DNA from 3 places in the Streptomyces sp. NPDC048288 genome. Region 3 is predicted to be linked to each of the others. Evidence: riboswitches for the same ligand, from Rfam matches in the RefSeq annotation. Region 3 holds a riboswitch; each other region holds the start of a gene.
What was found. A riboswitch is a leader RNA that binds a small molecule or an ion and turns the genes downstream of it on or off. The one in region 3 is predicted to bind thiamine pyrophosphate.
Positions count from the first base shown of each region.

Region 1: linked by a shared signal. The riboswitch ahead of thiO (glycine oxidase ThiO) and the one ahead of thiC (phosphomethylpyrimidine synthase ThiC) in region 3 are both predicted to bind thiamine pyrophosphate.
Region 2: linked by a shared signal. The riboswitch ahead of ACGFZS_RS30645 (thiamine ABC transporter substrate binding subunit) and the one ahead of thiC (phosphomethylpyrimidine synthase ThiC) in region 3 are both predicted to bind thiamine pyrophosphate.

Region 1 covers NZ_JBICZD010000001.1:947,240-956,951, reverse strand. The annotation lists gene metF (methylenetetrahydrofolate reductase [NAD(P)H]) at 1-850, opposite strand, end outside; gene thiE (thiamine phosphate synthase) at 979-1,626, opposite strand; gene ACGFZS_RS04230 (Rv2175c family DNA-binding protein) at 1,662-2,027, opposite strand; gene ACGFZS_RS04225 (NAD(P)/FAD-dependent oxidoreductase) at 2,145-3,383, opposite strand; TPP riboswitch at 3,573-3,684, shown strand; gene thiO (glycine oxidase ThiO) at 3,682-4,842, shown strand; gene thiS (sulfur carrier protein ThiS) at 4,839-5,051, shown strand; gene ACGFZS_RS04210 (thiazole synthase) at 5,055-5,849, shown strand; gene ACGFZS_RS04205 (MarR family transcriptional regulator) at 5,952-6,437, opposite strand; gene ACGFZS_RS04200 (MarR family winged helix-turn-helix transcriptional regulator) at 6,434-6,940, opposite strand; gene pknB (Stk1 family PASTA domain-containing Ser/Thr kinase) at 7,080-8,996, shown strand; gene ACGFZS_RS04190 (deoxyribonuclease IV) at 9,031-9,712, shown strand, end outside.
Region 2 covers NZ_JBICZD010000009.1:119,767-129,478, forward strand. The annotation lists gene ACGFZS_RS30615 (hypothetical protein) at 1-20, shown strand, start outside; gene ACGFZS_RS30620 (VOC family protein) at 119-526, shown strand; gene ACGFZS_RS30625 (LOG family protein) at 543-1,697, shown strand; gene ACGFZS_RS30630 (LAETG motif-containing sortase-dependent surface protein) at 1,890-2,564, shown strand; gene ACGFZS_RS30635 (ABC transporter ATP-binding protein) at 2,699-3,724, opposite strand; gene ACGFZS_RS30640 (ABC transporter permease) at 3,724-5,322, opposite strand; gene ACGFZS_RS30645 (thiamine ABC transporter substrate binding subunit) at 5,358-6,434, opposite strand; TPP riboswitch at 6,507-6,614, opposite strand; gene rlmN (23S rRNA (adenine(2503)-C(2))-methyltransferase RlmN) at 6,635-7,741, opposite strand; gene ACGFZS_RS30655 (VOC family protein) at 7,821-8,609, opposite strand; gene ACGFZS_RS30660 (cytochrome P450) at 8,626-9,712, opposite strand, start outside.
Region 3 covers NZ_JBICZD010000002.1:848,109-857,820, forward strand. The annotation lists gene ACGFZS_RS10250 (IclR family transcriptional regulator) at 1-492, shown strand, start outside; gene ACGFZS_RS10255 (SsgA family sporulation/cell division regulator) at 592-1,029, shown strand; gene ACGFZS_RS10260 (YibE/F family protein) at 1,162-2,700, opposite strand; TPP riboswitch at 2,772-2,949, shown strand; gene thiC (phosphomethylpyrimidine synthase ThiC) at 2,942-4,762, shown strand; gene ACGFZS_RS10270 (hypothetical protein) at 4,949-5,818, opposite strand; gene ACGFZS_RS10275 (metallophosphoesterase) at 6,000-7,097, opposite strand; gene ACGFZS_RS10280 (LacI family DNA-binding transcriptional regulator) at 7,386-8,498, opposite strand; gene hisC (histidinol-phosphate transaminase) at 8,938-9,712, shown strand, end outside.

The DNA of each region.
Region 1 (9,712 bases), on a different contig from region 3:
TGAAGTGCAGTCCGGGCACTCCCTCGGCCAGCAGCCGCGCGCAGAACTCCGTGGCGAATTCGATGCCAATGGAGCGTACCGCCGCCGGATCGTCTTTCGCTGTGAGGATCCGCTCTTTCAGGACGTCCGGGAAGACCGCGTTGCTGAGTTTGGGCAACCGTTCCAGCATCTTCACACTGGTGACCGGAAGAATTTCCGGAATCACCGGCGTCTCACAGCCGGCCGCCGCGACCGAGTCACGAAGGCGAAGGTACGACTCGGGCTGGAAGAACATCTGCGTGATGGCGTAGTCGGCGCCCGCGCGGCACTTGTCGACGAAGTGCCGTACGTCGGCGTCCCAGTCGGCGGAGCGCGGGTGCATCTCCGGGAAGGCGGCGACGCCCACGCAGAAGTCGCCCGACTCCTTGATCAGCCGGACGAGTTCGGCCGCGTAGGTCAGGCCCTGCGGATGCGCCACCCAGTCGCCCATCGGGTCGCCGGGCGGGTCGCCGCGCACCGCGAGCATGTTGCGGATCCCGGCGTCCGCGTACTGGCCGATGATGTTGCGCAGTTCGGCCAGCGAGTGGTCGACCGCGGTGAGGTGGGCGACCGGGGTGAGCGTGGTGTCGGCGACGATCTGCTCGGTCTCCTTGACCGTGCCCGCGCGGGTGGAACCGCCGGCGCCGTAGGTCACGGAGACGAAGTCGGGGGCGACCGCCTCGACCCGCCGGAGCGCGCTCCACAGGTTCCGCTCGCCCTTGGGGGTCTTCGGCGCCGAGAACTCGAAGGAGTACGTGGTCTTGCCGGAGGCGAGCATGTCACGCACGGTGCGTGCGCGGTCAGTCCTGGTGGATGCGGTTCCTAGGGCCATACTCCGCAGGTTAGCCAGGGGCGGACGGCGGCCCAACCGCGCTCGGGAAATTTGCCTGGTTTGTCGGCCTCCTGTCCGGATACTGGACATGTTTCCGGACAGCCGGTACGGACGGTACGGACGGTGCGTTACGCCGACCGCAGCCGCTTCGCGAACTCGGCCGCCGCCGCGCCCGGGTCGTCGGCGTCGGTGAGCGCGCGGACGACGACCGCCCGGCGGGCGCCCGCCTCCAGGACCTGGTCGAGGTTGCCCAGGTCGATGCCGCCGATGGCGAACCAGGGGCGGTCGGTGCCCAGGGCGGCGGTGTACCGCACCAGGTCGAGGCCGGGGGCGTGGCGGCCGGGCTTGGTGGGGGTGGGCCAGCAGGGGCCGGTGCAGAAGTAGTCCACCCCGTCCTGGACGGCGGCCGCGGCGGCCTCGGACTCGGCGTGCGTGGAGCGGCCGATCAGGACGTCCGGGCCGAGGATCGCGCGGGCGGCGGGTACCGGCAGGTCGCCCTGGCCGAGGTGGAGCACGTCGGCGCCGGCCGCGTGGGCCACGTCCGCGCGGTCGTTGACCGCGAGCAGCTTGCCGTGCCGGGCGCAGGCGTCGGCGAACACGGCGAGGTGCTCCAGCTCCTCGCCCGCCTCCATGCCCTTGTCGCGCAGCTGCACGATGTCGACACCGCCCGCCAGGACCGCGTCCAGGAACTCGGCGAGGTCGCCCTGCTCCTTTCGGGCGCCCGTGCAGAGGTAGAGACGGGCGTCGGCCAGCTGGGCGCGGGCGGTGTCGGTCATCGTCTTGGTCCCCCGTTGAGTCGGTACTGGCTGCCTCAGACGGCGAGCGCCTGGGCGCGGCGCTTCACCTCCGTACCGCGATTCTCACTCAGCGCCTGCGCGGGGGTGCCGGGCAGGGTCTCGTCGGGGGTGAAGAGCCATTCCAGCATCTCTTCGTCACTGAAGCCGTCGTCCCGCAGGAGCGTCAGGGTCCCGGACAGGCCCTTGACGACCTTGTCGCCGTCGATGAAGGCGGCGGGGACGTGCAGCGCGCGGTTCTCGCCACGCCGTACGGCAATGAGCTGGCCCTCCTTGACCAGCTGCCGCACACGCGTCACCTCGACGTCGAGCATCTCTGCGATGTCGGGGAGGTTGAGCCATGCGGGGACGAGAGCATCGATGTTTGCGTCAATCTCGGTCACGAGGTCAAGGGTAGGCGTTGTGGTGGTTCGGGCGCGATGGGTGGGTGTTCGGGTGCGGCGGGGTGGGGGCTGGTCGCGCCCACGCGGCGGAGCCGCATATGCCACAGCCCCGCGCCCCTATCGGGGCGCCGCAGTCGCGTTCTTCAAGGGGCGGGCCGGATCCGCGAGGGCATCCGCGTCCATTTCCTGCCCCGCCTGGATCAGTCGTCGTCCCTGTGCCAGATCACGCGGGCGACCGACCGCCAGGAGGGCTACCAGGCGGTCCTCGCGCAGCCAGCAGACGCTCCAGGACGGGCCGGACGGGTCGCCGCGCCACACCATGCGGTCGTCCGCCGCGTGGTGGCCGGCGTACTGGACGAAGCGGCCGAACTGCTCCGACCAGAAGTACGGCACGGGGTCGTAGACGGCGTCGGTCTCGCCGAGGATGTTGGCGGCGACGGTGCGCGGGCCCTGGAGGGCGTTGTCCCAGTGGTGGATGAGCAGGCGCTCGCCGTAGCGGCCGGACGGGAAGGAGGCGCAGTCGCCGACCGCGTAGACGTCCGGGACGCTGGTGCGCAGCCGGTCGTCGGCGAGCACCTCGCCGTGGGGGCCCAGCTCGATGCCGGAGCCGGTCAGCCAGGCGGTGGCGGGGCGGGCGCCGATGCCGACCACGACGGCGCCCGCGGGCACCTGTGAGCCGTCGTCGAGCACCACCGCGCCGGGCTCGACGCGTGCCACGCGCGCGTGGGTGCGCAGGTCGGCGCCGCTGTCGGCGTACCAGGCGGCCATCGGCACGGCCACCTCGGCGGGCAGCGCCCCGGCGAGCGGACGGTCGGCGGCCTCCACGACGGTGACCGCGCAGCCGGCCTCGCGGGCCGCGGTGGCGAACTCGGCGCCGATCCAGCCCGCGCCGACGACCACGACGTCGTGCTGCCGGACGAGCACGGGCCGCAGCCGTTCGGCGTCGTCGAGGGTGCGCAGCAAATGGACGCCGGGCACGCCCTCGGTGCCGGGCAGCGTGATCGGCTCGGCTCCGGTGGCGAGGACCAGCACGTCGTACGGCACCGGTCCGGTCTCGGTGTCCAGCTCGCGGTCGGCGGGGCGCACGCCCAGCGCCTCGCGGCCGAGCGCCAGCTCGATGTCGAGGGCCTCGAAGTCGACCTCGAAGGCGGAGTTCTCGGCCTTGCCGAGCAGCACGGCCTTGGAGAGCGGCGGCCGGTCGTACGGCTGGTGCGGTTCGGCGCCGATCAGGGTGACGGGGCCGGTGAACCCCTGTTCGCGCAGGGCCACGGCGGTCTGTACCCCGGCCATGCCCGCGCCCACGACGACCACGCGTCGCGCCTGTGACGTGCCCTGCTGCTGCGTCTGCTCGCTCACCTGATCACCATAGACACGAACGATAGACAACTGACAGAGAGTCAGTCAGGGGGCGTGCTGGGTGACCTCTTGCACAAGGACTTGCACAGGCCCTTGCACAGGACCCTGCACAGAACTTTGCACAAGACCTTCCGCGGCACCGGCCCAGGCCGTCTTACCGGGGCGGAGCCCCGCGGGCTAGGGTGGCGGGGAAGCACACGCGGGAGCCCGGACGCACCGGGCTGAGAGGGAGGCTGGCGGCCTCCGACCGTACGAACCTGATCCGGGTCATGCCGGCGAAGGGAGGGGCTGGACGCCCATGTCCTCACATACGTCCGACGTCCTCGTCATCGGGGGCGGAGTCATCGGCCTGGTCACGGCCTGGCGGGCGGCCCAGCGCGGGCTCGCCACCGCCGTGGTCGATCCCGATCCCGGCGGCGGGGCCGCGCAGGTGGCGGCCGGGATGCTGGCCGCGGTCACCGAACTGCACTACGGCGAGCAGACCCTGCTGGGGCTCAACCTGGCCTCCGCCCGCCGCTATCCCGACTTCGCCGCCGAACTGACCGAGCTCACCGGCCAGGACCTCGGCTACCGGCGCTGCGGCACCCTCGCGGTCGCCCTGGACGCCGACGACCGGGCCCATCTGCGGGAGCTGCACACCCTCCAGCGGCAGTCGGGCCTGGAGTCGGAGTGGCTGTCGGGACGGGAGTGCCGGCGCCTGGAGCCGATGCTCGCGCCGGGTGTGCGCGGCGGGCTGCGGGTCGACGGCGACCACCAGATCGACCCGCGCCGGCTGGCGGCCGCCCTGGTGGCCGCGTGCGAGCGGGCCGGGGTGGTGTTCCACCGGGACTGGGCGGAGCGCCTGGAGGTGGTACGGGAGCGCGCCACCGGCGTCCTCACCCGCGCGGGTGACACCTGCGGCGCGCGGCAGCTGGTGCTCGCCGGCGGGAGCCTGAGCGGCCGGCTCGCGGGCGTGCCCGACGACGTGCTGCCGCCGGTGCGGCCGGTGAAGGGGCAGGTGCTGCGGCTGACCGTGCCGAAGCGGTACGCGCCGTTCCTCAGCCGGACCGTACGGGCCGTGGTGCGCGGCAGCCAGGTCTACCTGGTGCCGCGGGAGAACGGCGAGCTGGTGGTCGGCGCGACCAGCGAGGAGCTGGGCTGGGACACGACGGTCACCGCGGGCGGCGTGTACGAGCTGCTGCGCGACGCGCACGAACTGGTCCCCGGGATCACCGAGCTGCCGCTCACCGAGACCCGGGCCGGGCTGCGCCCCGGCTCCCCCGACAACGCGCCGCTGCTCGGGCCGACCCGCCTCGACGGCCTGCTGCTGGCCACCGGGCACTACCGCAACGGGGTGCTGCTCACGCCGGTCACGGGGGACGTGATGGCGGAGCTGCTGGCCGGCGGGGAGCTGCCCGAGGAGGCCCGTCCGTTCACGCCGAGGCGATTCGGCACCGTACTCGTGGAGCAGACCGCATGAACCTCTCCGTCACCATCTCCGTCAACGGCGAGCGCCGGGAGATCGCCCCGGGCACCGCGCTCGACACGCTCGTACGGTCCCTCACGCCCGCGCCCTCCGGGGTGGCCGCGGCGGTCAACGAGACCGTCGTACCGCGCGGCGAGTGGCCGGGCACGGCGCTCGCCGAGGGCGACCGCGTGGAAGTCCTCACCGCCGTGCAGGGAGGCTGAGCCATGGCAGACGATCCGTTCGTGCTCGGGGGTACGACGTTCTCCTCCCGTCTGATCATGGGGACCGGGGGCGCACCGAGCCTGGAGGTGCTGGAGCGGGCGCTGGTCGCGTCCGGGACCGAGCTGACCACGGTCGCGATGCGGCGGGTGGACCCGGGGGTACGGGGTTCCGTGCTGTCGGTCCTCGAACGGCTGGGGATCCGGGTGCTGCCGAACACCGCCGGCTGTTTCACGGCGGGTGAGGCGGTGCTGACGGCCCGGCTGGCGCGGGAGGCGCTGGGGACCTCGCTGGTCAAGCTGGAGGTCATCGCCGACGAGCGCACCCTGCTGCCGGATCCGGTCGAGCTGCTGGACGCGGCGGAAACGCTGGTCGACGACGGGTTCACAGTGCTGCCATACACCAACGACGACCCCGTGCTGGCCAGGAAGCTGGAGGACGTCGGGTGCGCGGCGGTGATGCCGCTGGGGTCGCCGATCGGGTCGGGGCTCGGGATCCGCAACCCGCACAACTTCCAGCTGATCGTCGAGCACGCGCGCGTGCCGGTGATCCTGGACGCGGGGGCCGGTACGGCGTCGGACGTGGCGCTGGCGATGGAGCTGGGGTGTGCGGGGGTGATGCTGGCGTCGGCGGTGACGCGGGCGCAGGATCCCGAGCGGATGGCTCACGCCATGCGGGCCGGGGTGGAGGCGGGGCGGTTGGCCCGGCTGGCGGGGCGGATTCCGCGGCGGTACCTCGCGGAGGCGTCGTCTCCTGCGGAGGGCCTGGCCGTGCTGGATCCCGAGCGCCCCGCCTTCTGACCGCCGGTCCGCTCCCGCCTTCCTCTCCCACCCACGCACCGCCCGGGACGGTTCGCCGAAGAGGTGGCCCCCTCCCGTGGGGGTCGAGCGCCGTCGGCGGCCTCAGGCGCTGGTCAGCTCGGTGTTCGCGCGGTCCGTGATCAGGGTCAGTACGCGGCCCGCGACCGCGAGGTCCGCCGCCGGGATGCCGGCGTACAGGCGGGCGGCTATCGCGCCGCTCTCGGCGGCGACGCGCTCGTACAGGTCCCGTCCGGTGCCGGTGGGGCGCAGCCGGGACGGGTCGGCCGGGTCGGCCTCCAGCAGCTTCGCGGTCAGCAGTTCCTCGATCACGCCGTGCACGAACGAGTCGTCGGTCTTCAGCGCGCCGCTGACCTCGCCGACGAGTTCGTCGCGGCCGACGGGCTCGGCGGCGATCGCGACGAGCCGGAGCGTCACGTTCTGGTGGAAGGTGACGCCGTGGCGGTCGAGCACGCGCTCCAGGAGGGCGCGCGGGGCGTGGTGGGCCAGGCCGATGATCCGGGCGTTGACGGCGGGTGCGGTGGTGGTAGCGGGTGCGGTGGCGGTGGCGGTGGCGGTGGCAGTGGTCATGACTGCTCCTTCTCGTTCTCGGTCTCGATCTCGATCTCGGTCTCGGTGTACGGGTCAAGAGGTGCGTCGAGCAGGATGGCGAGTTCGCGGGTGAACTCGCGGGCGCGAGGGCCGCGCTGTCCCCCGAGGGGCGCCAGCAGCTGGTCCAGCAGGCCCTGGACCACCCCGATCGCCCGGCGGGTGATGTCGCGCCCCTGGTCGGTGAGCGTCAGCCGGATGGCGCGCGGGTCGTCCGGGTCGCGGGTGCGGGCGACGAGTCCGGCGGTCTCCAGGGCGCGGGCGAGCTTGGAGACGTAGAGCGGTTCCAGGCCGGTGTGGTCGGCGAGCTCGCGCTGGCTGGGCCGCAGTCCGGTGCGTCCCATGCCGTACAGCGACGCCATCACCGCGTACTGGGCGTGGGTCAGGCCCAGCGGTGCGACCGCCCGGTCGACGGCCACCCGCCACTTCGTCGACAGGCGCCAGACCAGGTATCCCGCCGTCGCGTTCTCAGCTGCTTCGCTCACGAGAAATACAGTACATGGATATTATGTACATGGCTACTACTTTCTGGTGTCGAGCGTCACAGCTCCGCTGCAGTCCGGGGAGTGAGCGGTCTTACCTGTGGGACTGTCAGTCCGGGCTCGTACACTCGCCTGCGTGGATATGACCCTTCAGGACCCTCTCGTCGGGCAGGTGCTCGACGGCCGTTATCGCGTCGACGCGCGGATCGCCGTCGGCGGGATGGCCACGGTGTACCGGGCCCTGGACGTCCGGCTGGACCGTGTGCTCGCCCTGAAGGTGATGCACCCGGCCCTCGCCGTGGACGGGTCCTTCGTCGAGCGGTTCATCAGGGAGGCCAAGTCCGTCGCCCGGCTGGCCCACCCGAACGTGGTCCAGGTCTTCGACCAGGGGACCGACGGGACGTACGTGTATCTCGCGATGGAGTACATCGCCGGGTGCACCCTGCGTGACGTGGTGCGCGAGCGCGGTGCGCTGCAGCCGCGGGCCGCGCTGGACATCCTGGAGCCGGTGCTGGCCGCGCTGGGCGCCGCGCACCGCGCCGGGTTCGTGCACCGGGACATGAAGCCCGAGAACGTGCTGATAGGGGACGACGGGCGGGTCAAGGTCGCCGACTTCGGTCTGGTGCGGTCCGTGAACAGCGTCACCAGCACGACGGGGGCCGTCCTCGGAACCGTGTCCTATCTCGCGCCCGAGCAGGTCGAGAACGGGGCCGCCGATCCGCGCGTCGACGTCTACGCGTGCGGTGTCGTGCTCTACGAGATGCTCACCGGGCAGAAGCCGCACGACAGCGACTCGCCCGCGGTGATCCTCTACAAACACCTCCACGAGGACGTGCCGCCGCCATCCGCCGCCGTGCCGGGGCTCGCCTACGAGCTGGACGAACTGGTCGCCCTCGGCACCGCCCGCAACCCCGAGGTCCGGCCCTACGACGCCGTCGCGCTGCTGGCCCGGGTGCGGGAGGCCCGGGCCGCGCTCCGCGACGAGCAGTTGGACGCCGTACCGCCGCAGGCGCTGGCGGCGACCGGGCACGAGACGGCCGAGAACCGGACGAGCGTCCTTCCGCGGTCGCTGACCGTGCCCCGGCCGCTGCCCGTCAACGAGGTGGACGAAGGCGTCCTGCGGACCAGCCGGTTCGAGGCGCCCCCGGCCCCGGAGCGGCGGCGCCGGTCCGGCTCCCGGCGGGGGCTCATCACCCTGCTGGCGGCGCTGCTCGTGGTCCTCGGTGCCGGCACCGGGGTCTGGTACATCAACTCCGGGCAGTTCACCAAGGTCCCGCCGCTGCTGGCGAAGACGGAGGCCCAGGCCACCGCACGGCTGAAGGAGGCCGGGCTCGACGTCAGGACGGTCGAGCACGCCTACAGCGACACGGTGAAGCGGGGCACGGTGATCAGCACCGACCCGGCGGCCGGCCGGCGCATCCGCAGCAACGACTCGGTGACGCTCACGATCTCGGACGGCCCCGAGACCGTGAACGTGCCGGACGTACAGGGGCGGACCCTGGCCAGGGCCAGGGCGCTGCTCAAGGCCGACGGGCTCGCACCGGGCATGGTGACCCGGGAGTTCAGCGACAGCGTGCCCAAGGGGTCGGTGATCAGCACCGACCCGGGCATAGGGACGAAGCGGCACACGGGGAGCGCGATCGCGCTCGTCGTCAGCAAGGGCTCGCCGGTCGACGTCCCGGACGTCACCGGTGAGGATCTGGACGACGCCCGGCAGGAGCTCCAGGAGGCCGGGCTGAAGGTGACGGTCTCCGCCACCGAGGTCAACTCCGAGTACGACCAGGGGCAGGTCGCCCAGCAGACCCCGGCGGGCGACGCCCGGGCCGCCGAGGGCGACACGGTGACGCTGACCCTGTCCAAGGGCCCCGAGATGGTCGAGGTGCCCGACGTGGTCGGGGCCACGGTCGACGACGCGACCAAGCTGCTGGAGCAGTCGGGCTTCCAGGTCAAGGAGGACCGCGGGCTGCTCGGGCTGTTCGGCAACACGGTGAAGCAGCAGTCGGTGGACGCCGGGGAACAGGCGCCCAAGGGGTCGACGATCACGATCACCATCCGGTGACCGGGGCCCGGCCCCGGCGTGACACCCTTGACGGGTGAAGAGTCAGCACACCGGTCCCCTCCGCAACCCCGTCGGCGGGCATGTCCCCGTGGCCGGCGGCCTGCACTCCGTGGGGCTGTCGTACGCCCGTGAGCTGCGGGCCGAGACCGTGCAGGTCTTCGTCGCCAACCCGCGCGGCTGGGCCACCCCGGCGGGCAACCCGAAGCAGGACGAGGACTTCCGCGCGGCCTGCGCGGAGGGGGCGATCCCGGCGTACGTGCACGCGCCCTACCTGATCAACTTCGGCTCGCACACCGAGGCGACCGTGGAGAAGTCGGTGGAGTCGCTGCGGCACTCGCTGCGGCGCGGGCGGGAGATCGGCGCGCTGGGCGTGGTCGTGCACACCGGGAGCGCGACCGGCGGCCGGGCCCGGGAGGTCGCCCTGAAGCAGGTGCGGGCGCACCTGCTGCCGCTGCTGGACGAGCTGACCCATGACGACGACCCGTTCCTGCTCCTGGAGTCCACCGCCGGTCAGGGCTTCTCGCTCTGCTCCCGGACCTGGGACTTCGGGCCGTACTTCGAGGCGCTGGACGCCCATCCGAAGCTGGGCGTCTGCCTGGACACCTGCCACATCTTCGCCGCCGGGCACGACCTGACCGGGCCGAGCGGGATGCACCGGACGCTGGACCTGCTGGTGGACACCGTCGGCGAGGGGCGGCTGAAGCTGATCCACGCCA
Region 2 (9,712 bases), on a different contig from region 3:
CACTGCCGCTCGCCCCCTGAAAGGCCGTACGAAGAAATCCGGCGACCGCCGATGACTTTCGCGGCACCCTCCGGTCCAACCCCCCGAACAGCACGTCACACCCGAGGGAGAGGCCCCCATGTACCAGCAGATGATCTTCGTGAACCTGGCCACCGACGACGTCGCCGCGTCGCGGAAGTTCTTCACGGAGCTGGGCTACACGATCAACCCGCAGTTCAGCAACGACGACTGCTCCTGTGTCGTGATCAGCGACACGATCGTCGCGATGCTGCTCGGCAGGCAGCGCTACGCCGACTTCACCAAGAAGGAGATCGCCGACTCCCGCAAGACCAGCGAGGTGCTGATCTGCCTGAGCGCGGAGAGCCGCGAGAAGGTCGACGAGCTGGTGGAGAAGGCGGTCGCGGCCGGCGGCACCGCCAACGACGACGTCCAGGACCACGGTTTCATGTACGGCCGCTCCTTCGACGACCTCGACGGCCACTCCTGGGAGGTCATGTGGATGGACCCGGCGGCCGTGCAGGGCTGACACCTAGAGTGGGCGGGTGCATCCGACACCCGCCCAGCCCGACCCCGCCCGGCCGCGGCCCACGCGGCCCCACCGCGCCGCCCACGACCGCGAGATCGAGTCGCTCGCCGAGTTCGACGAGGTCGTGGCCGGGCCCGGCACGCTCGCCCAGTACCGCGTCCAGGCCGTCGATCTGACGGACCGTACGGACGCCCTGCTCACCACCGACACCACCGGGGCCGTCTTCCTCGGCTGCCCGATGTCCCCCGAGGCCGCCGCCCGGGTCGGCGCGTCCGGCGCCCTGGTGTTCCCGCCGGTGCCGAACCTCCCCTTCGATCCGTACCGCGCCTTCGCGTACACGCCCGGCGAGTTGTTCGAGTCGCTCGCCGAGGGCTACGAGGCGACGCCGGACGCCCGTTCGTACGCCTGGTTCCAGCGGACCAGGTCGGACGGCGACATATTCGCCTCGATGCTCCGCTCGATCCACGACGACGCCGTCTCCGACGCGCTCGACGAACTCCTCGCCGGCGCCCGGGTGGTGGGCGTGATGGGCGGGCACGCCATGGCACGCGGCACGGACGCGTACGCCGGTGCCGCCCGGCTCGGCCGCGAACTCGCGCGCGCCGGGTACACGGTGGCGACCGGCGGCGGCCCGGGCGCGATGGAGGCGGCGAACCTCGGCGCGTACGCGGCCCCCTTCGACGACGGGATGCTGGAGGAGGCGCTCCGGCTCCTCGCCAAGACCCCGTCGTTCCGGCCGTCGATCACCGACTGGGCCCGCGCCGCCTTCGAGGTCCGCGAGCGCTGGCCGGACGGCGGCCCTTCGGTGGGCATCCCCACCTGGTTCTACGGCCATGAGCCGCCGAACGCCTTCGCCGCGCACATCGCCAAGTACTTCGCCAACGCCACCCGCGAGGACGGCCTGCTGGCCCGCTCCAACGCCGGTGTGGTGTTCCTGCCGGGCGCGGCCGGGACCGTACAGGAGATCTTCGACAACGCGACGCCCAACTACTACGAGTCGCGGGGCGAACCGACCCCGATGGTGCTCGTGGACGAGGCGCACTGGAGGGAGAAGCTGCCGGCCTGGCAGTTGCTGACCTCGCTCGCCGGGGAGCGCGCGATGGCGTCCCGTATCGCCCTGGTTGACCGGATCGAGCAAGCTTCACACGCGGTGAAACGTCTCAGCACTTAATAAGCAGGCAAAGTCAACGCCTGTGGACCGCATATGCATTGACACTACTTACGGAGCGCTTATAGACCTGTGAGCCTCTTGGGAATGCTGATGCCTCACCTCACCGTTGCGTCAACTTCCCCTCAGCCCCCCGCAGTTATGCACTCAGTAAGGACAAACGTGTCCATATCCCGCCGCAGTGCACGTAGTTCCGTGCGCATCCTGGGTGTCGCCGCCGCGTCGGCCGCGCTGACGCTGGGCGTCTCCGGCTCCGCCCTCGCGTGCAACATCTCCGACTTCTCCGCCGAGGCCACCTGCGACGGCGCCAACGGCTCCATCGTCGTCACCGACACGGACGCCTCCGGTACGTCGGCCACCATCACCGTCTTCCTCGAGAACAACGGGGCCGACGCCAAGCAGGTCGGCGAGGCCCAGACCGTCAAGGGCTCCAAGGCCGGCACGAAGGTCACCTTCTCCGAGGACTGGAAGCCGAACGCGGAGTACCGGGTCCACGTGGTCGTCGACACCGAGAAGTTCCAGATCGACAAGGACATCACGCCCAACCTGACGACCCCCTCCACCGCCTGCGCCACGGAGGAGAGCGCCAGCCCGTCCCCGTCGGACTCGGCCACGCCGTCGCCGTCGGCGTCGGAGTCCACCCCGGCCGAGTCGGACTCCCCGGCCCCGTCGGAGTCGGAGAGCAGCACCGCCCCGGCCGGCACGTCGAGCAACGCCCCGTCCCCGGCGGTCGGCGAGTCGAACCTGGCCGAGACCGGTGCCAACTCCAACACCGGCCTGATCGCCGGTATCGCCGCCGCGCTGGTCGCGGTCGGCGGCGGCGCCGTCTGGTTCGGCATGCGCCGTCGCGGTGCCCACAGCGGCAGCTGACGTACTTCCCCGAGCAACACCGTAACGCCAGCACCGCCGGCACCACCCAGCACACCGTCGAGGCCCGTCCCCGTATCCCCGGGGGGCGGGCCTCGGCCGTTCCCGGGGGCCTCGGTGCGATACGGCGGTCTCCGTCAGTCCAGTACGACGGTCTCCGCCGCGTCGAACTCCACGCCCACCGCGTCCCCCGCCTCCGGGGCCTCCCGCAGCGCGCAGGCCGCCTCCAGCCGGGGGCCGCCGTCCCGGGGCTGGAGGTGGACGGTGACATGGGTGCCCTGGAAGGTGCGGGCGGCCACCGTGCAGGGCAGCCCCGCGTCGGCCGCCACCAGCCGTACGCCGGCGGGCCGGACCAGCAGCGTGTGCGCCCCCTCGGGCGCGGTCCCGGGCACCGGCAGCTTCCCCCACGGCGTCACCGCGACCGCCCCCTCGACAGTCGCCGGAACCACGTTGCCGAAGCCGAGGAAGCGGGCCACGAACGCGTCGGCGGGCCGCTGCCACACCTCCAGGGGCGTGCCGGACTGGGCGATCCGGCCGTCCCGCATCACCACCACCCGGTCGGCCAGCGCGAACGCCTCGCCCTGGTCGTGGGTGACGGCGAGCACGGTCGTACCCAACCGCCCGAACAGCTCCCGGAGTTCGACCACCAGCCGCTCCCGCAGCGAGCGGTCGAGCTGGCCGAGGGGTTCGTCGAGCATCAGCAGCCGGGGCCGGGGCGCCAGCGCGCGGGCCAGCGCCACCCGCTGCTGCTCGCCGCCGGAGAGCCCGGCGACGGCCCGCCGGTCCGCGCCCGGAAGACCCACCAGCTCCAGCAACTCGCCCACCCGCTCGGCCTGTTCCGCGCGGCCGGCGCCCCGCATCCGGAGCCCGAACGCCACGTTCCCGCCCACGTCCCGCTGCGGAAACAGCTGATGGTCCTGGAACATCAGCCCGACCTGCCGCCGGTGCGCCGGCACCCGCGTCTGGTCCCGGCCATCGAGCAACACCCGCCCAAAGTCCAGCGGTTGCAGCCCGGCCACCGCTCTGAGCAGCGTCGACTTGCCGCTCCCGCTCGGGCCGAGCACACACACCACCTCGTGCTCCGCGACCGCGAGGCCGACGGCGTCGAGCACGGCCCGCCCGCCGAACCGCACGGTGGCCCGCTCCAGTTCGAGAAGGGTCATCAGAACTCCCCCGTCCGGTCGGTCCGCAGCCGTTCGAGCACCAGCAGCGCCACCGCGCACACCACCATCAGAATCGTGGAAAGGGCCATCGCCTGGCCGTAGTTGAGATCACCGGGGCGGGACAGCAGCCGGGCCACCGCGACCGGCAGCGTCGGGTTGTCGGGGCGCGCGATGAACACGGTCGCCCCGAACTCCCCCAGCGACACCGCGAAGGCGAAGCCCGCCGCGATCAGCAGCGCCCGCCGCACCAGCGGCAGATCGACCTCCCGCCACACCCGCCACGGCGAGGCCCCGAGCACCGCCGCCGCCTCCCGCAGCCGCTCGTCCACGGCCCGCAGCACGGGCAGCATGGTCCGTACGACGAAGGGCACGCCGACCAGCGCCTGCGCGAGCGGGACGAGGATCCAGGACTGGCGCAGGTCCAGCGGCGGCCTGTCGAGCGCGATCAGGAACCCGAAGCCGACGGTCACCGCGGACACCCCGAGCGGCAGCATCAGCAGCGTGTCGAAACCCCGTACGAGTCTCCCCGCGTCCCGGCGGGCCAGCGCGGCGGCGGCGAGACCGCCGATCAGCACGGCGACGGCGGTGGCGACGGCCGCGTACTGCAGCGAGTTGACGACCGACTCGATCGGCGCGACCAGGAAGGTGCCGCCGTCGGCGTCGCCGAGCGCCCGGTAGTACCCGAACCCGCCGTCGAGCGACCGCCGTACCAGCACGGCCAGCGGCAGCACGAGGAGGACGGCGACGGTGGCGAGGACCCCGCCGAGCAGCGCCCACTGCCCGGTCCCGCGCGGCCGGCGCGCGGTGGCCTCCGGGGCGACCAGGCGCAGCGCGCTCTCCCGCCGCCGCACCGTCCACGCGTGCACGGCGAGGATCGCGCCGACCGCGACGAACTGCACGAGGGTGAGGACGGCGGCCGTGGAGAGGTCGAAGATCTCCGAGGTCTGCCGGTAGATCTCCACTTCGAGGGTGGAGAAGGTGGGGCCGCCGAGGATCTGCACCACGCCGAAGGAGGTGAAGGTGAACAGGAAGACCATCAGCGCGGCGGCGGCCACGGCGGGCGCGAGCGCGGGCAGGGTGACCTTCCGCCAGGCGCCAAGCGGGGAGGCGCCGAGCATCCGCGCGGCCTCCTCCTGCCGGGGGTCCAGCTGGGCCCAGAGCCCGCCCACGGTCCGTACGACCACGGCGTAGTTGAAGAAGACATGCGCCAGCAGGATGGCCCAGACGGTGGTGTCCAGTCGTACGCCCCACAGCTCGTCGAGCAGTCCGCCGCGCCCGACGAGCGCCAGGAAGGCGGTCCCGACCACCACCGTCGGCAGCACGAAGGGGACCGTCACCACGGCCCGCAGCACCTGCTTGCCCGGGAAGTCGAGGCGGGCGAAGACGTAGGCGGCGGGCAGCGCGACCAGCAGGGTGAGCGCGGTGGAGGCGAGCGCCTGCCAGGTGGTGAACCAGAGCACGTGCCGGATGTCGGACTGGCCGAGGACATCGGCGATCCGCCCGAACCGCCAGACCCCGTCGGCCTTCAGGCCGCGGGTGACGATCGCCGCGACCGGCCAGGCGAAGAAGACACCGAAGAACGCGACGGGCACGAGCATCAGCCCGAGCCGCGCCGCGCTCCCGCGCCCGGCCGCTACTTCAGTACGAGAGACGTCCACGTCTTGACCCACTGGTCACGGTTGGCGGCGATCTTCTCGGGCGCCATGGTCTCGGGGTCCTGGGCGGCGGGACCGTACTTCGTGAACTCGGCGGGCACGCTCGCGCCCTTCACCACCGGGTACACGAACATGTTCAGCGGCATGTCCTCCTGGAACTCCTTGGAGACCAGGAAGTCGATGAGCGCCTTGCCGCCCTTGCTGTTCCCGGCGTTGCTCAGCAGCCCCGCGAACTCGATCTGCCGGAAGCAGGTGCCGGTCGCGACACCGGTGGGCGCGGTGCTGGGCTTCGGGTCGCCGTAGATCACCTCGGCGGGCGGGGAGGAGGCGTACGACACCACGAGCGGCCGGTCGCCCTTGGCCTTCTTGCCGCCCGCGGAGCCGGAGAACTCCTCGTTGTAGGCCTGCTCCCAGCCGTCGACGACCTTGACGCCGTTGGCCTTGAGCTTCTTCCAGTAGCCCTGCCAGCCGCTGTCCCCGTACTGAGCCGCGCTCCCGAGCAGGAAGCCCAGCCCCGGCGAGGAGGTGGCCGCGTTCTCGGTGACGAGGAGGTTCTTGTACTGCGGCTTGACGAGATCCGCGTACGAGGTGGGCGGGGTCAGCTTGTGCGCGCTGAAGTACGCCTTGTCGTAGTTGACGCAGATGTCGCCGTAGTCGATGGGCGTGACCCGGTGCTTGCCGGCGTCGAGCTGGTACTCCGTGCCGACCTGGGCGAGCCCCTTCGCCGCGTACGGCTGGAAGAGGCCGTTGTCGAGGGCGCGGGAGAGCAGGGTGTTGTCGACGCCGAAGAAGACGTCGCCCTGCGGGTTGTCCTTGGTCAGGATCGCCTTGTTGACGGCCTGCCCGGCATCGCCGTCCTTGAGGACCTTCACCTGGTAGCCGGACTGCTTCTCGAAGTCCCGGAGCACGTTCTTGGAGACGGCCCACGAGTCGTGGCTGACGAGGGTGACGGTCTTGGAGTCGGCCGCCGAACCCGACGACGAACACGCGGACAGCGTGACGAGACCGAGCCCTATGGCCGCGGCCACGAAGGCCTTGGTGTGCGTGGTGTGCACTGGTGTTTTCCTCCTGGGGTGGACCAGGAAGAGACGCGGCCCTGCCCGCGGTGTGCGGGCAGGGCGCAACAGCTTGAGTGATGACCGAACTTCCTACCCAGAATGACCTGGGCGAGGTTCAGAGGGTCTGCGGCCCGATTGCCGCACTCTCAGCGCTGTGGCGCTCCCCTGTCGGAATATGAAGATGTGGTGGCCAGATCCTACCGCTCGGTGGCCGCGAGCTGACCGCAGGCGCCGTCGATCTCCTGGCCACGGGTGTCCCGTACGGTGACGGGCACCCCGTGGGCGGCGATCGCCTCGACGAACGCCTTCTCGTCCTCGGGCCGCGAGGCGGTCCACTTGGAGCCCGGCGTCGGGTTCAGCGGGATCAGGTTGACGTGCACGGGCTTGCCGCGGAGCAGCCGGCCGAGCCGGTCACCGCGCCACGCCTGGTCGTTGATGTCCCGGATGAGGGCGTACTCGATGCTGAGCCGACGGCCGCTCTTCTCGACGTACTCGAACCCGGCGTCGAGCACCTCGCGCACCTTCCACCGCGTGTTCACGGGGACGAGGGTGTCGCGCAGTTCGTCGTCGGGCGCGTGCAGGGAGATCGCCAGCCGGCACTTGAAGCCCTCGTCGGCGAACCGGTTGATGGCCGGGACCAGTCCGACGGTCGAGACGGTGATGCCCCGCTGCGAGAGCCCGAGACCGTCCGGGGCGGGATCGGTGAGCGCCCGGATGGCGCCGACCACCCGCTTGTAGTTGGCGAGCGGCTCGCCCATCCCCATGAAGACGATGTTCGAGAGCCGCGCGGGCCCGCCGGGCACGTCCCCGTCCCGCAGCGCCCGCATCCCGTCCACGATCTGGTGGACGATCTCCGCGGTGGACAGGTTCCGGTCCAGGCCCGCCTGCCCCGTCGCGCAGAACGGGCAGTTCATCCCGCACCCCGCCTGCGAGCTGATGCACATCGTCACCCGGTCCGGGTAGCGCATCAGCACCGACTCCACGAGCGTGCCGTCGAACAGCCGCCACAGCGTCTTGCGGGTGGTGCCCTCGTCCGTCGACAGATGCCGTACGACGGTCATCAGCTCGGGGAACAGCGCCTCGCGCAGCTTCTCCCGGGAGCCGGCCGGGATGTCCGTCCACTGCTCGGGGTCGTGCGCGTACCGCGCGAAGTAGTGCTGCGAGAGCTGCTTGGCACGGAACGGCTTCTCCCCCGTCTCGGCCACCGCGTCCTTGCGCTCGGCGGGCGAGAGATCGGCGAGATGCCGCGGCGGCTTCTTGGCTCCGCGCGGGGCGACGAAAGTGAGTTCTCCGGGCTTGGGCATGGTGGTACCAGTGTCGCAGATCCACTTGGGTGACCTGTGACCGAAGGTTTCGCCCGGTGGGGCCCGGTGCGGGCGGGGCTCAGGCGCGGGCCGTCGTGATGAGGGCAAAGAGGGCGCCGGCGGGGTCGAGGAACATGGCGAAGCGGCCGATGCCCGGTGCCTCGGTGACCGGGATGAGGACGACGGCTCCGGCCTCGACGGCCCTGGCGGAGGTGGCGTCGCAGTCGGTCACCTCGAAGTACGGGTGCCACTCCGGCGTCGAACCGGCGTCGAGGTTGGCCTGGGGCAACTGCATCAGTCCGCCCAGGGCCGCCTGCGGGCCGGCGCCGGCCGGGGTGAGGACGGTGTAGGTCAGTCCGGGGCCCATCGGCACATCGCGCGTCTGCCAGGAGAAGAGCGAGGTGTAGAAGGCCTTCGCCGTGCTCGCGTCGGTGGTGTAGAGCTCCGCCCGGGACAGGCTGCCGGGGTCGCCGACCAGGTCCAGGCCCTGGGTGTCGCCGGGCTGCCAGACCGCGAAGTCCGCGCCGGTGGGGTCGGTGAAGGCGGCGGTCCGTCCGAAGGTGAAGACGTCCCCCGGGGCGACCCGGACCCGGCCGCCGCCCTGTTCCACGGCCTTGGCGGTGGCGTCGGCGTCCGGGGTGTGGAAGTACAGCGTCCAGGACGGGCTCGCGCCCTCCTCGGTGAGCGGGCCCAGGCCCGCGACCGTCCGGCCGTCCTGGAGGAAGAAGCCGTAGCCGCCCGCCTCCGGTCCCGCCGACCGGTGCTCCCAGCCGAGGACGGCGGCGTAGAAGGCGGCGCTCGCCCCGGTGTCGGGGCTGCCCAGGTCGAGCCAGTTCGGAGCGCCGGGCACATAGGTGGTCGTCAGCATCGCGTGGCCTCCTCGGTCACCAGGTCACGGGCAGCCTACGCGGTCCGCGGATCAGGCCCCGGCGCTGGAACTCGACCTCGCGCGGCGGAACGGCGAGCCGGATGCCGGGGAAGCGGGTGAGGACCGAGCCGATCATGATCTCGGCCTCCATGCGGGCCATGATCGCGGCCATGCAGTGGTGCGGGCCGTGCCCGAAGGCGAGGTGGGGGCCGTTGGTGCGGTCGAAGTCCACGACGTCCGGGTCGGGGAAGACCGCGGGGTCGCGGTTGGCGGCGACGTACGCGTTGTAGACGACCTCGCCGGCCCGGATCAGCTGGCCGCCGACCTCGACGTCCTCGACGGCGACCCGTGGGATGCCGACGCCGTTGCGGTGCGGGACGTAGCGGAACAGCTCGTCCACGGCCTTGGGGAGCAGCTCGGGCTCGCGGCGCAGCCGGTCCATGTGGTGGGGGCGGGTCAGCAGCGCGTACATCATCGAGCCGCTGTTGTTGCGGACCGCGTGGCCGCCGCTGACCTGGATGGCGGTGGCCAGGGAGATCGCCTCGTCGTCGGTCAGCTCGCCGTCGGCCGCGGCCTGCGCGAGCACGCCGGCGAGGTCGTCGCGGGGCTCCGCGCGGCGGCGCTGGAGCAGTTCGGCGAGCCGGGCCCGGGTGGCCCGGGCGGCCTCCCGGGCGCGTTCCTCCGCGTCGGGGCCGGCGGACAGCAGCGCCTCGCCGGTCTCCGCCCAGCGGTGCCAGTCCTTCTCGTCGACGCCGAGGAAGTCCCGGATCACGGCGATCGGGAAGGGGCCGTGCAGCTGCTCCATGAGGTCGGCCGGCGGGCCCGCCGCGGCCATCACGTCGAGGAGTTCGGCGGCCCTGCGTTCGGCCATCGGCCGCAGCCGCTGCATGGCCCGCCCGGTGAAGGCACGGGCGACGACCCGGCGCAGCCGGTTGTGTCCGGGCGGGTCGATGTACTGCAGACCGGCCGTCTGCGAGGCGACGGGCTCCGGGCGCATGCTGGTGACGTCGCGGCCGACGACCGCCTCCCGCGAGAAGCGCGGGTCGGAGGTGACGAAGCGGACGTCCTCGTACCGGGTGACCAGCCAGGCGTGCCCCTCGCCA
Region 3 (9,712 bases):
ACCCTCGCCCACTGGCGCGATTCGATCGGTGTGCCCGTGTACTACGCGATGTACCGGGACGGCGAGATCGACGTCATGTGCGTCTCCGACTCCCCGGGCTGTCCCGCGGTCGAGGAGTGGGCCGACTTCCGCGAGACCGGGCACGCGCACGCCATCGGCCAGTGTCTGCTCTCCCAGCTGGACGAGGACGCCCGCCGCGACCATCTCGGCCGCTACCCCGCCCAGGCCCTCACCCCGTACACGGTCCGTGACAGCCATGCGCTGCTGCGACGCCTGGAGCGGACGCGGCGGATGGAGCCGCTGGTGGAACGTCAGGAGTACGCGCTGGGGACGGTGTGCGCGGCGATCCCCATCACCGTCGGCACCACAGCCGCCACGATGGCCATCTCTCTTCCCCTGCACCAGTCCGACCGGCTGCTGCCGGCCGTAGGGCTGCTCCAGGCCGAGGTGGGACGGCATCTGGGATCACTGGCGATCTCTATCAGTATCTGAAAACTCACTCCTTGTGATCTCCCGTGTACGTTCAGCAAGATTTGACTACCATTAAAGGGGTAAATCCCGGCCGGTCGGTGCCATATGACGGGGTAGGCGATGCGCGAGTCCGTACAAGCAGAAGTCATGATGAGCTTTCTCGTTTCGGAGGAGCTCTCCTTCCGCATCCCCGTGGAGTTGCGCTACGAGACGTGTGATCCGTATGCCGTGCGGCTCACCTTCCATCTGCCCGGGGACGCGCCGGTGACCTGGGCCTTCGGCCGGGAGCTGCTGATCGACGGGGTGGGCCGGCCGTGCGGGGAGGGCGATGTGCACATCGCGCCCGCCGATTCCGAGGTGCTGGGCGAAGTGCTGATCCGGCTTCAGGTCGGCGGCGACCAGGCCGTGTTCCGCTCCTCCGCGCCGCCCCTGGTGGCCTTCCTCGACCGTACGGACAAGCTGGTGCCGCTCGGCCAGGAAGGCGCGCTGGCCGACTTCGACGCCCATTTGGACGAGGCTCTGGACCGCATCCTGGCCGAGGAGCAGAGCGCCGGCTGAAGCGTTGCGGCACGGGGCGGGATCCGCTCCGCCGAGCCGCGCGAGGGGGCGCAGGAACGCTTCTGCGCGCCCTCCGGCAGGCGCCGTGCCCCTCTCCTCGCACGGCCCGTCCGCCGGGGCCGTGCGCCGCTCTCACCGCTTCCGGCGCCGCCCCCGCCCGCCGCGCGCCGGAGCCTCCACGGCCGCGACCGCCTCCTTGCCGGGCCGGTCGGCCGACACCACCAGGGCCGCGAGCAGTGTGGTGACGGGCACCGAGGCGACCAGGCCGATCGAACCCACCAGGGTGCGCACGATCTCCTCGGCCACCAGTTCACTGTTGGCGACCGTGGCCACGCTGCTCTGCGCGATCGAGAAGAGCAGCAGCAGCGGCAGCGCGGCGCCCGCGTAGGCCAGGACGAGGGTGTTGACGACGGAGGCGATGTGGTCGCGGCCGATGCGGATGCCCGCCCGGTACAGCCCGCGCCAGCCCATCGTCGGATTGGCCTCGTGCAGCTCCCAGACGGCCGAGGTCTGGGTCACCGTCACATCGTCCAGGACACCCAGCGAACCGATGATGACACCGGCCAGCAGCAGACCGCTCATGTCGATCGACGGATACAGACCGTGGATCAGACCGGTGTTGTCGTCGGTGTTGCCGGTGAGCGCGGCCCAGTCGATGAACTCCGAGCCGAGCAGGCCGATCAGGCACAGTGAGACCAGCGTGCCGAGCACCGCCACCGAGGTCCGGGCCGACAGCCCGTGGCAGATGTACAGGGCGATCAGCATGATGGCGCTCGACCCGACCACCGCCATCAGCAGCGGATTCGAGCCCTGCAGGATCCCCGGCAGGATGAACATGGTCAGCACCAGGAAGCTGACCGCCAGCGCGACCAGCGCCATCACACCACGCAGCCGGCCCACCACCACGACGGCGAGCGCGAAGATCCCGGCGAGCAGCGCCATCGGGAACTTCCGGTTGACGTCGGTGACCGAGTACTGCAGGTCCTTGGGTGCGGAAGGCTCGTAGGCGGCCACGACCTGCTCACCCTCGTGCAACTGCCGGGACTGGTCGGGCTGCACGATCTCGGTGAAGGTACGGCCCTTGTCCTTGCCGGTGTCGACCCGGACCGTGGCCTTCTTGCAGGTGCTGTCGTCCTCCTGCTTCGAGGAACCGCCGTCGGCGGTGGCGGTGTCGCCGGTCGAGCCGCCCCCGGAGGCGTTGACCGACTTACAGCTGACCGAGACGACCTTGGTGACCGTCGCCTGCTGCGTCTGGCGGTCGAAGCCGACGCCGGTGCGCTCGTGCGGTGGGGCGCCGCCGGGCCACAGCACCACCAGGCCGACCACGACCGCGGCGGTGAAGGGGATCAGGATCGCCGCGATGACCTTGCGCAGATGCTTGGAGACAGGTGCGGCGGGTCCGTGGCTGTGGCTGTGCGAGTGGCCGTGCCCGCCGCCGGCTCCGGAGCCGCCCTGGGCGGGGCCCTCTCCGGGCGGGTGTGCGTGGGCATGGTCGTGGCCGGGCTGTGGGCCCTGTCCGGGAGCGTGGCCCTGGTCGTACGGCCGGCCCTGCCCGTGGCTGTGTCCGTCACCGGCACCATGGCCCCCGTGGCCGGCACCGCCGTCCTGCGGGGCGCCGGTGCCGCGCCTCGGCTCGGGGGGCGGATGAGGGTGCTGCTGCGTCGAGGTCACCGCCCGATCATCGCAAGAACGGCAGGGGCCCCCTGTTCACCGCGCCCGAATTGACGCTAGCGTGGAGGCACCTTTGCACACGCGGGAGCTCGGAGCACCGGGCTGAGAGGGCGCTGACCTCCGTATTCGCGATGTTTCACGTGGAACGAGTGATGTTTCACAGGGAACGCCGCCCGACGGAAGCCGCTGCGTCGACCGCCGAACCTGTTACCGGGTAATGCCGGCGTAGGGAGTAGGTCTCATGACCGACAAGGACGTACGCACGCCTGCCTTCAGTCAGGACGAACAGCCCATTTCGGGCGAATCATCCCTGGAGGCCGGGAAGTCCATCGGCTGGCACAAGGGGTATGTCGAGGGTTCGCGCCCCGACCTCCGGGTGCCGGTCCGTCAGGTGCATCTCACCAACGGGCAGTCGGTGACGCTCTACGACACCTCGGGCCCGTACACCGATCCGTTCGTCGAGACCGACGTCCGCAGGGGTCTGCCGCCGCTGCGGGAGAACTGGATCATCACGCGTGGCGACACCGCCGAGTACGCGGGCCGGCCCGTCCGTCCCGAGGACGACGGGATCAAGCACACCTCGCCGCGCGGCGGTCTGCGCAACCTGGACGCGGTCTTCCCGGGCCGCCCGCGCCAGCCCCGCCGCGGCCGGGACGGCGAGGCGGTCACCCAGCTCGCGTACGCCCGCCGGGGCGAGATCACCCCGGAGATGGAGTACGTCGCCATCCGCGAGAACGTTTCTCCCGAGGTGGTCCGCGAGGAGATCGCGGCGGGCCGGGCCGTGCTGCCGGCCAACGTCAACCACCCGGAGATCGAGCCGATGATCATCGGCAAGCGGTTCCTGGTGAAGGTCAACGCCAACATCGGCAACTCGGCGGTGACCTCCTCGATCGAGGAGGAGGTCGAGAAGATGACCTGGGCGACCCGGTGGGGCGCCGACACGGTCATGGACCTCTCCACCGGCCGCAACATCCACACCACCCGCGAGTGGGTGCTGCGCAACTCCCCCGTCCCGATCGGCACGGTGCCGCTCTACCAGGCCCTGGAGAAGGTCGACGGCAGGGCCGAGGAGCTGACCTGGGAGATCTACAAGGACACGGTCATCGAGCAGGCCGAGCAGGGCGTGGACTACATGACCGTCCACGCGGGCGTGCGGCTGCCGTTCGTTCCGCTGACCGCCAACCGCAAGACCGGCATCGTCTCGCGCGGCGGCTCGATCATGGCGGCCTGGTGCCTGGCGCACCACAAGGAATCGTTCCTGTACGAGAACTTCGAGGAACTCTGCGAGATCCTCGCCGCCTACGACGTCACCTACTCGCTGGGTGACGGCTTGCGCCCCGGCTCCATCGCCGACGCCAACGACGAGGCGCAGTTCGCGGAGTTGCGCACGCTCGGGGAACTCAACCGGATCGCCAGGCGTTTCCATGTACAGACGATGATCGAGGGCCCGGGCCACGTCCCGATGCACAAGATCAAGGAGAACATCGACCTTCAGCAGGAGATCTGCGATGAAGCTCCATTCTATACGCTCGGCCCGCTGACCACGGACATCGCGCCGGCGTACGACCACATCACCTCCGGTATCGGCGCCGCGATGATCGCCTGGTGGGGCACGGCGATGCTCTGCTACGTCACGCCCAAGGAGCACCTGGGCCTGCCCAACCGGGACGACGTCAAGACCGGCGTCATCACCTACAAGATCGCCGCCCACGCGGCCGACCTCGCCAAGGGCCACCCGGGCGCCCAGGAGTGGGACGACGCGCTGTCCGACGCCCGCTTCGAGTTCCGGTGGGAGGACCAGTTCAACCTCGCCCTGGACCCGGACACCGCCCGTGAGTTCCATGACGAGACCCTCCCGGCGGAGCCGGCCAAGACGGCCCACTTCTGCTCGATGTGCGGGCCGAAGTTCTGCTCGATGAAGATCAGCCAGAGCATCAACGAGCGCTTCGGCGGTGCGGCGGCCGAGGGAGCGTCGCCCGAGGAGATCGCGGAGGGGATGCTCCAGAAGTCCAAGGAGTTCGCGGCGAGCGGCAACCGGGTCTATCTGCCACTGGCGGACTGAGCCGCTCCCCTGGTGCCGTTCCGGGCCGTCCAGCACCCTGGACCGGTATCCGGGCCCCTGGGGCCCGCGAGGCATCTCTCACGGCACCACGGAGGAGTACGACGGGCGCGCGCCCGTCAGTTCCCCGGTGCCGCCTCGTGGACCGGGTGTCCGGCCTGCGCCCCCGGGCCGGGGGCGCAAGCCGGGTCATTCCGGCTGGTGTTCCGGGCCTCCGAAGTCCGGGCTGGTGTAGTCCGGGCTGGTGAAACTCGGCCGGGGGGCGGCGCCGGCGCCGTCGTCGGTGCTGAAGCCGGGACGGCCGTAGCCGAGGCGTGGCATCCGGCCCGCCGGACCGGACGGGGCCGTACGGCGCAGTCCGGCCGTGCCGGGTTCGGTGGCCAGCGCCTCCCGGAGGAAGGGCAGGATGCCGCGCTCCAGCAGGGCGTCCCGCCAGGCCTCCCGGGCCTTGGCCACCTCCCCGCCTGGTTCGCCGTAGGGTCCTGCCTCCAGCGAGGGGCTGTTGCGCAGTGCGGTGAGCAGCAGACCCGCGCCGGCCATGAGGATGGCGGCCGCGGTCACGACGCCGAACACCCAGCCCGCGGTGAGCATGGTCTGGGCGAACGCCGGGGCCGGGTCCAGCATCTTCAGGACGTAGCCGACGAGCAGGAAGATCGCGGCGGCGGTGCCGGCGAGCACGGGTGCCAGGACCAGGGCGAGGGCGAAGCCTCCGGCGCCGGTGGTCTCGGCGGCCTCGCCGAGGGTGGTGGCGAGCCCCACCGCACCGCCCGCGCCCGGCTCCGTGGAGCCGGTCTCGTGGACGGTGGCCGGGGTGGACCGCGCAGGGTTGCGCAGTTCCTCGCGGACCTTCACGTAGTGCTGGTACTCGGTCGCCGCGGCCGCCGTGATCAGTGCGGTGGCGTTGAGCGCCATGGTGCGCAGCTGTTCGGTGTTCAAACGCTGGCCTATACCGGCCAGTTCGGGACGGTAAGGGGCGGAGCGCAGCGCCTCATCGAGGATCCGCTCGTATTCCTGGCGGTCCTCGCTGTGCAGGTGCTGCGGAACGCTGTTCATGTGCATCCCCCGATGCTCCGTAGGGCTGGGGGCTCGCACGCCGGCGAGCCGTCGGGCAGAAACGGAGGGGAGCCTGCTACGGATAAACCGATGGTAGAGCCGTTACGGCACGCGGTGACAGGGGGTTGCCGGAAATTGGGGGTGGCCCGCGTGTGAAGCCGGAGGGATAGAACAGCGCATCGAACGCTCAGGCGTCCAGTGGAAGTTGCCTCACCAGCAGCTTTCCGGCCATGGTCACTCCGCCGTCCATGGCGATGGCCAGACCGTCGGCGTAGACGTGCGGTCCTTCCACAACGGGGCCGGTGCCCTCTTCGCCCTCCTCGGAGCCGACTTCCCCCAGGAGATAGGGAATCGGGCTGTGTCCGTGAACGATCCGGGTGCCGCCGTACGTATCGAGAAGGGAACGGACGGCGTCTGCACCCCCTTCGTCTCGGAAGGAGAAGCGCTTGGTGAACTTGCGGAAGAGATCCCAGACCTCGTCCGCGTCATTACGGGTGATGGTCTCGCGGACGGTGTCGTTGACCGCCTCGATCGAGTCGCCGTAGTCGAGGTAGGCGGTGGTGTCGGAGTGCACCAGCAGGTAGCCGTCGACCTCCTCGACCGCGTCCAGGCGGGCCATCCACTGGAGGTGGTGGTCCTGGAGCCGGTCCATGTCGGTCTTCTGGCCGCCGTTGAGCAGCCAGGCCGCCTGGAAGGTGGCGGTGCCCGCGCCGGAGTTGACGGGGGTGTCGCCGAACCGCTTGGCGCCGAGCAGCAGCAGCTCGTGGTTGCCCATCAGGGCCTTGCAGTAGCCGCCGGCCGCGGCCGCCTCGGCGGACAGCCGCATCACCAGGTCGATGACGCCGATGCCGTCCGGACCCCGGTCGGTGAAGTCGCCGAGGAACCAGAGCCGGGCGGTGCCCGCGCACCAGTTGCCGTCGGCGTCGATCAGGCCCTGCTCCCGCAGCGCGGCGAGCAGCTCGTCGAAGTAGCCGTGCACATCGCCGACGACGTACAGCGGCCCGGGACCGGCGGCGAGCTGCGCTGCCGGTGCGGTGGCCGGATCGACCGGCAGCTGGATCGTGTCGCCGCGGTTGATGACGGGCAGGTCGCGCTGGGTCGGCGTGTATCCGTCCGGGTACTCGTCGGACCCCTCGGGGTACGCCTCGTCGAGCGGCGGGGCGACGTCGCCGGGGTGGCTGCCGTGGGCGTACGGACCGGTCTCGTTGACGTACGCCGGCACCCGGAAGTCGCGCAACGTCGCCGTCCGCTCCGTCTCGGGTCCCTGACCGGCCCCCTGAGTCATCAGACCCCTCCACCATCGCGCCGCATCTGCACCGCTTCGGACTGCCTGGTCGCAGCGGCCCGCGGTGTCGTGGGCCCATCATAGGAATGCGCGTAGCTCCGTGTGATGACCCAGGGGTGGTGAATCGGGGCAGGAGTCCAGTTCAGCGCGGCTTTCGCCCCGGTTGGGCAGGGGTTCGGACCTCTGCCGTTCACCTGCCGGTCGCCGTCCGACGGGACCGGGCAGGTCGGCCGCCCGCCTTCCGGTTGCGTCCGGCGGGTGGGCCGGACGCCTCTCCGGGTGGCCGTGCTACTCCTCCTCCGGTGCCCGCGGCGGGCTGACCGTGGTGCGTGGTGCCCGTCGCTGGGAAGAGGTACGCACGATCAGTTCGGTCGGTATCACCTGCTCGACCGGCTGGTCCGACTCGACCCCCTCGATCGCGTCGATGAGCAGCTGCACCACCGCCGTGCCGATCCGGCGCGGCTTGAGCGAGAGCGTGGTGATGGGCGGCTCGGTGTTGGCGTACACGGTCGACTCGCTGCAGCACACCAGCAGCAGGTCGTCGGGGACCCGCAGCCCGTAGCGGCGGGCGGCGGCGAGCAGATCGGTGCCGTTGGGGTCGAACAGGCCGTAGACGGCGTCCGGGCGGTCCGGGCGGGCCAGCAGCCGGTCGGCCGCGACGGCGCCCGCGCACGGGTCGTGCGCCGGGTAGGCCTCGTAGACCGGGTCCTGGCCGACGCGTTCGCACCAGCGCAGGTAGGCGGTGGTCGACAGATGGGTGTAGGTGTCCGTCGTGGTGCCCGTGAGCAGGCCGATCCGGCGGGCGCCGGCGGCGGCCAGATGGTCGAGGATGCCGAGGACGGCGGCCTCGTGGTCGTTGTCCACCCAGGCCGTGACCGGCAGCGCGCCCGCCGGGCGGCCGTCGGAGACCACCGGGAGGCCCTGCCGGACCAGCTCGCTGACCACCGGGTCCTGGTCGGAGGGGTCGATGACGACCGTGCCGTCCAGGGCGACGTTCGACCACACGTCGTGGCGCGAGGTCGCGGGCAGGATCACCAGGGCGTAGCCGCGGGCGAGTGCCGCCGAGGTCGCGGCCCGCGCCATCTCGGCGAAGTACGCGAACTCGGTGAAGGTGAAAGGTTCATCCCCGTACGTCGTCACGGTCAGGCCGATCAGGCCCGATTTGCCGGTACGGAGGGTTCGGGCGGCGGCCGAGGGGCGGTACCCGAGCCGGTCGGCCACCTCGCGGACATGGCGCCGGGTGGCATCCGGGAGCCGGCCCTTGCCGTTCAGGGCGTCGGACACGGTCGTGATGGAGACTCCGGCGGCGGCGGCCACGTCTCTGATGCCCGCCCGGCCCGGCCGGCTGCCTCGCCGAGAGGTTTCCGCGCGGCTCACCTGGTGCTTCCCTGCTGCTGTCATGGCGAGCCGATAGTAGGGCTCATGCGGTGGGGTAGTGCGGACGCATATGCACGCGTTGACAGGCACGTTTCTGCAAGGTCAAACATGGTCAACTGCCTTAGAAAGAAAGTCAGTTGAACGATCCAATAGGGAGACGTGACTTGTCGGCACGCATGGGCCTGCCAAGTGCTCGATGTTTCGAAGAGGTCTCAACTCACCTTCACGGGTGATGCGCGCCACGGCGCGAGCCACCGGCGCATAGATATATGTAGGGCGCGCCCCCAATAAATGCGCCTTCGTACGGTGATGCCCGTGATGCCCGTGGGGCGGATGAGGTTCGCCGGTCCCGGCTGTCCGCTTGCTCCGCCGCTGTACGCACGGGCGCCGAATCCTCATAAGGTGAGCAGTATTGGATGTCGGCGGCGCGGACGGTCCGCCGGTGGTCGCGAGGAGGACTGCGGTGAGCGAGACGAGCCCCAAGCTGCGCGCCGAGCTGGAGGGTATCCCCACCTACAAGCCGGGCAAGCCGGCCGCGGCCGACGGTCCGGTCGCGTACAAGCTCTCCTCCAACGAGAACCCGTATCCCCCGCTGCCCGGCGTGATGGAGTCGGTCACCGCGGCCGCCTCCGCCTTCAACCGCTACCCGGACATGGCCTGCACCGGCCTGATGGACGAGCTGGCGGACCGTTTCGGCGTCCCGCTCGGCCACCTGGCGACCGGTACCGGCTCGGTCGGTGTGGCCCAGCAGCTGATCCAGGCCACCAGCGGCCCGGGCGACGAGGTGATGTACGCCTGGCGGTCCTTCGAGGCGTACCCGATCATCACGCAGATCAGCGGCGCCCGCTCGGTCCGGGTGCCGCTCACGCCGGGCGAGGTGCACGACCTGGACGCGATGGCGGACGCGATCACCGACCGCACCCGCCTGATCTTCGTCTGCAACCCCAACAACCCGACCGGTACGGTCGTGAAGCGGGCCGAGCTGGAGCGGTTCCTGGACCGGGTGCCGAGTGATGTGCTGGTCGTCCTCGACGAGGCCTACCGGGAGTTCATCCGCGACCCCGAGGTGCCGGACGGCATCGAGATCTACCGTCGGCGGCCGAACGTCTGCGTCCTGCGGACCTTCTCCAAGGCCTACGGCCTCGCCGGGCTGCGGGTCGGCTTCGCGGTCGCCCACGAGCCGGTGGCGGCGGCGCTGCGCAAGACGGCGGTGCCGTTCGGCGTGAGCCAGATCGCCC